2 regions of the Paenibacillus sp. FSL R7-0163 genome follow, and region 2 is predicted to be linked to the other one. Evidence: riboswitches for the same ligand, from Rfam matches in the RefSeq annotation. Region 2 holds a riboswitch; the other holds the start of a gene.
What was found. A riboswitch is a leader RNA that binds a small molecule or an ion and turns the genes downstream of it on or off. The one in region 2 is predicted to bind cobalamin.

Region 1 (4,216 bases), 2.8 Mb from region 2:
GCTTCCCCAGCTTGTAAATCCGCCTTGATTGTTTTGGTTATCGGACAGCCATTGGATGGCCCGATCCACGGCGGCTTTTACATCATCTCGGGTTGCGTAATAAGGTGCAAGAGCTTGCATCGCCATCGCAGTCATATCGACATCTGCTTTGGTTACGCCTAATGCCCAGCCACCAGCTTCTGCTGTACCTTTTTTAACCTCTTTATCTAAAATATACTGAACTAGTTTTTCTCTTGTGGTCTGTTCTGTAACTCCATCAACTACAGGGATCTCATAGTTATGGCTATCTAGCGCAATCAGAGCAAAAATCGGACCATTATTGCCTTGCTTTTGGATATATTGATAATCAGCCAGTGCTTTTCTCAGATCATATCCCGCAACATTTGTGATATCTTTTCCGATAGAGGTAAGTCCTAATATTGCTCTGGAATTCTCTGTGCTTTTATTGGCGTCGAGTTTTCCATCCTCTTTAATGATCGATGCTATTTTCGTTGCTACATTGTTGTAATAAAGATCGTAATAACCGTTAGGTACTGTATAGTTCGCCCGTGCTAAAGATAGAATCGACCATTCTCCACTACCTGTACCAAACGACGGATTCTTTACAGTGTTTAGAATATAGGCAAGGCTTTTATTTAATTGTTGTTTGGCTACAACAGTAGTAGGTTGTTCTAATTGCACATCATTCATATCAAAGAGACGGCTGCTATGATTGATCAGACGATCATAGGACACAAGTGCATACGTACCTTGGTCCGTTGCCATATTGTCTACTTTGCCTGTGAGGATATGCTTAAATCCACCCTCAGGTGCAGCAAAGCTAAGTAATGCATCAATAAGCGAATTTCCACTTTTAACAAATCTAGCGTCCGTGTGCGGATCTACGCCTACACCAGTTAAGGCTACAATTACCTGCGAGATACTTTCGCTGCTAGTGCTTCCCCAGCTTGTAAATCCGCCTTGATTGTTTTGGTTATCGGACAGCCATTGGATGGCCCGATCCACGGCAGCTTTTACATCATCACGGGTTGCATAATAAGGTGCAAGAGCTTGCATCGCCATCGCAGTCATATCGACATCGGCTTTGGTTACGCCTAATGCCCAGCCACCAGCTTCTTCTGTACCTTTTTTAACCTCTTTATCTAAAATGTACTGAACTAGTTTTTCTCTTGTGGTCTGTTCTGTAACTCCATCAACTACTGGGATCTCATAGTTATGGCTATCTAGCGCAATCAGAGCAAAAATCGGACCATTATTGCCTTGCTTTTGGATATATTGATAATCAGCGAGTGCTTTTCTCAGATCATATCCCGCAACATTTGTGATATCTTTTCCGATAGAGGTAAGCCCAAGAATCGCTCTGGAATTCTCTGTGCTTTTATTGGCGTCGAGTTTTCCATCCTCTTTAATGATCGATGCTATTTTCGTTGCTACATTGTTGTAATAAAGATCGTAATAACCGTTAGGTACTGTATAGTTCGCCCGTGCCAGAGAAAGGATCGACCATTCTCCACTACCTGTTCCAAACGACGGATTCTTTACAGTGTTTAGAATATAGGCAAGGCTTTTATCTAACTGTTGTTTGACGGCAACTGTAGTTTCCAGTTTGTAAGTAACTTGATAAGTTACATTTGTTTTGTTTCCAGCTCCGTCAAGAGCCGTTACAGTAATTGCATTACTGCCTGAATTCAGAGAAGCTTTGTACTCCCCATTCGCAGGTGATAAAGTAACACCATTCAGCTTCACTTCTGGAATGATGTCACTATATACATTGTCTGTGACAGCTACTTTGAAGCTTATTTCTTTATTAGATACTTCCTGTTTATCTTGTATGCCACTTACAGTAATAACAGGGGGTTCTATATCTAATGCATGGTTAAGCCCTACAAGCGCATGATCTACACTTATTTGAGAGCTTGCCATATTTTCGAGCACGGAATAGGCTTGATAAACTGCCGATTGTACTACTGGTCTGTCCAAAATAGTTTCTTTATTAGGGTCACTGTTAATCTCGGCGATTTCCGCAGTTAAAGCATCCTTATTGGCAAGTTGAACTGGGATTTCTCCCCAGCCACCAAGATCAGAACCATAGCCATAAGTGGTGAACTGAGTTCGAATGATATCACCGTCTTGAGGCTTATAATCGGTCATCCCAAACGGAGGAAACACATTATTTACTGCATACATCCAACCCGACATGGAAGTATAGTCAAACTGACTTAACCACTCTGGGTCTGCTTTAGTGCCGACTGTATTCCCATCAGCTGAAATCATATCTAAAGTATATTGTGGAATATTGACTTCGCTTCTGCCACTATCTTTAACTTCTGATAAATAAAAACCACTATCTATATTTCCTAAATATCTATAATTCCCATCTCCTAGCGCACGTGTTATTAAAGATGCGCCATTATCGCCTTCATAAATCGGAACTTTAATAGGTTCCTTAACATACCCTTGGCCTAAGGTGAATTTCTCTACGGATACAGATACATACCCTTTAAGGGTAGAGCTTGCTCCATCTGCTTGAGCCGGGATTACACTTGTAGAGAATGTCGTAATAAATACAGCTACAATAAGTAACCACGCTAAAAACTTATTTTTCTTCATTTTTCCATAACCCTTCCCTTCATACCTATGATAAAAAACAGAATAAACTTTTCTTATAACCACAAAAAAACCACTCAACATAAACGTCAAGAGGTTAAGATAGTGAACCACAATAATAGATGGCCAACACTATTCAAGCACCTCTCTATCGATCGTAGAGTTTGATGGTGTAACAGAAAAAGGCAGATATTCTGGCTCAAGTATCATCACCCTTGCTGCCTTCCCAGTTTCCCAGTGGCATTTTGCAAGGACTCCTCTTTCACAGCGGCGGGACCGCGCGGGATTCACACCCGCTTTCCATTTAACCAATCTATGATTGTACTTCCGCAACTATCATAGTTGGCACCTATTTCTAATTTTAAATTTTCATGCTTCATCATATCTAATATATATGCTTTTGTCATGTTATATTTCTTTTTTGTATAACGGGCAGCTAGAGATAATCCTATTGAATAACCAATTTCTACGAGTAGGGATATTTAAATAATTTCTTTATCCAACTGTGGGGAAAATTAATTTAAATCACTAATTCTTATATGAATTTGCCACAAATTAGTAAGGTACTCGCTGAGTGAATTCTATGTTAGGGTATATTCAGAAAGCGTTTACAAAAATAACATTGGAGGTGTTCGTGTTCATCTAACCACCAAGTACAGCGTCAAAGCCAGGTCCAAGCATCCTAAATTTATCTCACAAAGGAGAATTCAATGACTACGCGAATCCAGAAATCCTTCTTATCATTGACACTTGTCACCGCTCTTCTGCTCTCTCTGTTCTCATCCATGGCTGCAGCTGCAACTAAGGATGAGCAACAAGCTAAGGCAGCGCCAAAGAGTAAGATCCAATCCTATGTAGACGAAATGCAGCCCGGATGGAACCTCGGTAATACTTTAGATGCTACAGGTGAGGACGAAACCTCCTGGGGCAATCCTCGTGTGACCCAAGAACTTATTAAAAAGATCGCCGCTCAAGGCTATAAAAGTATTCGGATTCCTGTGACCTGGGATACTCACATGGGTGCGGCACCAGACTATACCCTAGAAAAAGCCTACCTCGACCGTGTGGAAGAAGTTGTCGGCTGGGCACTGGACGCCAAGCTTTATGTCATGATTAATGTCCATCATGATTCCTGGCTATGGGTAAGCCATATGGAAGAAAAACACGATGAAACGCTGGCGCGTTATAATGCAGCCTGGACTCAAATTGCCGATCGCTTTAAGGACAAATCCGATAAGCTGATGTTCGAGAGCATAAATGAACCTCGGTTCACCGATGGTGGAAGCACAGACGAAGCAAAAATGGAGCAAATGCTTACTGAACTCAATAACTCCTTCTATCAGATCGTGCGGAAATCCGGTGGGAAAAACGACCTCCGCCCACTTGTATTGCCTTCATTAGAGTCTTCACCTACACAAACAAGAATGGATCATCTCTATAAGACGATTACGGCTCTAAACGATCCGAATATTATTGCGACCGTTCACTTCTATGGCTTCTGGCCTTTTAGTGTGAACATTGCCGGCTACACCACATTTGAAAAAGATACAAAAAACGATATCACTCAAACTTTTGATAACGTTTACAATACATTTGTAGCTAAAGGCAT
Region 2 (4,216 bases):
CTACAGCGCTATTGATCCCGTGCAGACGGATCTTTATACAGGTTTTTATGTAGAGGATTTTCCACAGACGGTAGGTATCGCAGATGATCTTGCCCATAAAGGCAAACAGTCCTATGAAAGTGATTCTCCGTATGCGATTGTGATCAGCGGCACGCTGTTTGAGCTTCAGAAAACATTGTATAACACAATGCTTTTTGCTTCATTGCTGGTGGGTACTGTCTTTTTTATCGCGGCAGGCAGCTTTCTTTACTTCCGGTTATATACCGATCTTGATCATGATCGCAATCAATATTCCACTTTGTCCAAGATGGGGCTTACGGATAAAGAACTCAATCGAATAGTCACAATTCAGCTCGCTCTATTGTTTTTTGTGCCGGTCGGAATAGCTATTTTACACAGTGTGTTTGCCTTTATTGCGCTTCAACGGTTGTTCTACTTATCTATCGCAACGGAGACAGGCGCGGTGTTACTCGGATATTTGGCTGTTCAAGGACTATACTTCTTTTTTATTCGCAGCCGCTATTTACGCAACCTGAAGAAGAACTTGATATGAGAAATGGGGGTAACAAGAATGCAAGCATGGATTACAGATTTTATGGAGCAGTTTGGTTACTTCGGTATTTTTCTGATGCTGGCCTTTGAAAATATATTTCCACCAATTCCTTCAGAAGTGATCCTGCCCTTTGGAGGATTTATGACCACTACGACGAGCTTAACGATCCCTGGTGTAATCATTGCTGCCACTGCTGGATCACTACTGGGTGCAGTAATTCTCTATTATATTGGCCGATTATTGGATGTGAGCCGGTTAGAGAAACTGGTTGAACGCTGGGGGGGCCTAATTCGCGTCACTAAAAAAGATATCCACAAGGCTGACGCCTGGTTTGATAAATATGGCTATTGGACTGTATTGTTTTGTCGGATGGTTCCTCTGGTCCGCAGTCTGATTTCGATTCCGGCGGGAATGTCAGGTATGAAATTTGGAGTATTTATGATCTTCACAACGATTGGCACATTGGGATGGAATTTGCTGCTTGTGCTTATTGGCGCGGCTTTGGGCGAATCCTGGGAAGACATTGCCATGTACATGGATGTGTACTCCAATGTGGTCTATGTACTAATTGCTGGCGGATTAGTTATTCTTGGGTTTCTGTACTTCCGCAAACGCAGCCGGAGAATGAACACTGAGGGCTAAGCGGGTGGAGGACTGATAATAGAAATGACTATTAAAAAGGAGGGAAACACATGGAGCTATTAACGATTATTAAAGCCATTATTTTGGGGCTTGTTGAAGGTTTAACCGAATTTGCTCCAGTATCCTCCACGGGTCATATGATTATTGTTGATGATATGTGGCTGAAATCACAGGAGTTATTTGGACAATATACGGCAAATACCTTCAAAATAGTTATTCAACTGGGTTCTATATTAGCGGTTGTTGTGATTTTTAGAAATCGATTCATTGATCTGTTGGGCTTAAGGCGTTTCAGCCGTAAGCAGTTGGATCCTGTAACAGAGAAGCTACCGCAGTTAGAGCAGGGCGGGCACCTCAAGCTGACACAGGTTCTGGTAGGGTTAGTGCCTGCAGGTGTGTTAGGTGTTCTGTTTAATGATTATATTGATGAGCATTTATTCTCTACCTCAACGGTGTTAATTGGTCTAGTGATCGGGGCTATATTAATGATTATTGCGGATCTGTTTGGGCCGAAGAAGATCAGAACTGAGAGTGTAGATCAGATTACATACAAACAGGCACTTGGTGTAGGTCTTGTACAGTGTTTTTCGTTATGGCCTGGATTTTCACGCTCGGGCTCGACGATTTCTGGTGGCGTAATCCTCGGGATGAGCCATCGTGCCGCTGCTGATTTTACGTTTATTATGGCAGTACCCATCATGGCAGGTGCCAGTCTGTTGTCACTGATGAAGAACTGGCAATATTTCACCATGGACGCGCTGCCGTTTTTTATTGCAGGCTTTATTAGTGCCTTCCTATTTGCGCTGTTATCGATGCGTTTCTTCTTAAAACTGATCAATCGTATCAAGCTCTTACCGTTTGCTATATACCGTATAATTCTTGCTGCTGTAGTATATTTCGTATTTTTCTAAGTCCGTTATAAGGAATCGATATAACAGAAGCCCCAGTAATCTATTGCAGATTGCTGGGGCTTTCACGTATGATGACATCAGATTAAGACACTCAAATGATGAATGATATCGGAGACAGGTGCTGACCGGAAAATAGTAATTCGGTAGGCTTAATAGGGAAATTCGGTTCGAAGCCGATGCGGTCCCGCCACTGTAACGGAAGAATCTCGAGCAACAGAGGTCACTGGCAATTTACTACTGCTGGGAAGACTGCTCAAGATGTTGACGCCGCTAGCCAGGAGACCTGCCTGTTTCAACAGCACTGCTTCACCTACGGAAGATAGGGAGGTGTTAGACGTTAACCATGGGTATATCATGGGCGTCTTTCCCTTTGACTTTTTTAGGGAAGGGCGCTCTTTTTTATAGGAAAGCAAGTAGTTTTGGAGTTTGAAATAAGAGATTGAAGAGGGAGTGTATCGAAATGACGAATAAGGTAAAAGTAAGCAATCTTGGATATCCGAGAATCGGAAAGAACCGCGAATGGAAAAAGGCACTGGAGGCATTCTGGCAGGGGAAAATAAATGAGGAGCAATTCCGCTCCGAAATGGCAGCAATCCAGCTGCAGCATTTGAAGACCCAGCAAGAAGCAGGAATTGAGCTTATTCCGGTAAATGATTTTACATTTTATGATCATGTGTTGGATGCGGCTGTTATGTTTGGAATCGTACCTCCACGGTATGCGTATGATGGCGGCGACATCGGGCTTGATCTTTATTTTGCAATGGCCCGTGGTAATGCTGAGGCTACTGCCTGCGAGATGACCAAATGGTTCAATACGAACTATCACTATATCGTTCCAGAGATCGGCACACAAACACCACGCCTGACTGAAAACAAACCTCTAGCGGCTTATCGTTTTGCTAAATCGCAGGCAGGGATTGAAGGTAAACCGGTACTTTTAGGTCTGTATACCTTCCTTAAGCTGTCCAAAGGTTACGCAGCGGCAGATATCGCCAAGATTGCTGCACGTTTTGTTCCAGTCTATGTTCAACTGCTACAGGAACTGAAGCAAGAAGGGGTAAGCTGGGTACAAATCGATGAGCCAGCGATTGTTACAGGCATAAGTAAAGAAGAATTAACACTGCTTAACTCGATATACACAGACATTGCCGGCTCCGTGCCGGGCTTGAATATTATTTTACAGACGTATTTTGAAGCTGCTGAGCCGCTGGAGGCACTGCTAGAGCTGCCTGTTCAAGGCTTGGGTCTTGACTTTGTGCACGATGGTGGAACGAATCTGGCTTCCATCGAACGTCTTGGCTGGCCGAAGGACAAATGGCTGGGTGCCGGAATTATTGATGGACGGAACATTTGGCGTTCCGATTTAGACGCCAAGCTGCAACTGGTAGAAAAGCTCAGCGTTCATGTACCGCTTGATCGTCTTATTCTTCAGCCTTCTTGCAGTCTGCTGCATGTCCCAGTCACCGTTCAAGGTGAAGTGAAGCTGAAGGCGACAGTTAAGAATGCGTTAGCCTTTGCCGATGAGAAGCTTAAAGAGCTTAGTCTGCTCGGAGCAGCCGTCGCAGATAAAGGAGAAGCTTCTCAAGCAGCGCTGGCCGCTAGTCGTGAAGCTATTGCAGCGTTCCGCGCACTACCTGAGCGTGGCCGTAAGGATGTGGCGGAGCAAGTGCTTGCACTTGCAGCTCTACCAGACCAACGCAGTCTGCCTTTTGCTGAGCGCTTAAAGGTGCAGCAAGAGAAATGGCAGCTTCCACTTCTGCCAACCACTACAATTGGTAGCTTTCCGCAGACAGTCGAAGTGCGCCAGGCGAGATTGAAATGGCGTAAAGGGGTCTGGAATCAGGAGCGTTATGATGGATTTGTTCGTGAGCAGATCGCGGATGCAATTACCTTCCAAGAAAAGCTAGGTCTGGATGTTCTGGTCCACGGCGAGTTCGAGCGTACAGATATGGTGGAGTTTTTCGGAGAAAAGCTGGATGGATACTTGTTTACTAGTAATGGCTGGGTTCAATCCTACGGTTCCCGTTGCGTTAAGCCGCCGGTGATCTACGCGGATATTGCATTTATACAGCCTATGACTGTTAAAGAAAGCGTCTATGCACAATCGTTG

Region 1: another riboswitch for cobalamin. It lies ahead of NST45_RS23395 (S-layer homology domain-containing protein); the one in region 2 lies ahead of metE (5-methyltetrahydropteroyltriglutamate--homocysteine S-methyltransferase).

What each region holds. Positions count from the first base shown of each region.
Region 1 is NZ_CP150224.1:5,319,770-5,323,985, forward strand. It holds gene NST45_RS23395 (S-layer homology domain-containing protein) at 1-2,610, opposite strand, end outside; cobalamin riboswitch at 2,774-2,975, opposite strand; gene NST45_RS23400 (cellulase family glycosylhydrolase) at 3,318-4,216, shown strand, end outside.
Region 2 is NZ_CP150224.1:1,235,092-1,239,307, forward strand. It holds gene NST45_RS05280 (FtsX-like permease family protein) at 1-553, shown strand, start outside; gene NST45_RS05285 (DedA family protein) at 572-1,195, shown strand; gene NST45_RS05290 (undecaprenyl-diphosphate phosphatase) at 1,246-2,106, shown strand; cobalamin riboswitch at 2,206-2,412, shown strand; gene metE (5-methyltetrahydropteroyltriglutamate--homocysteine S-methyltransferase) at 2,567-4,216, shown strand, end outside.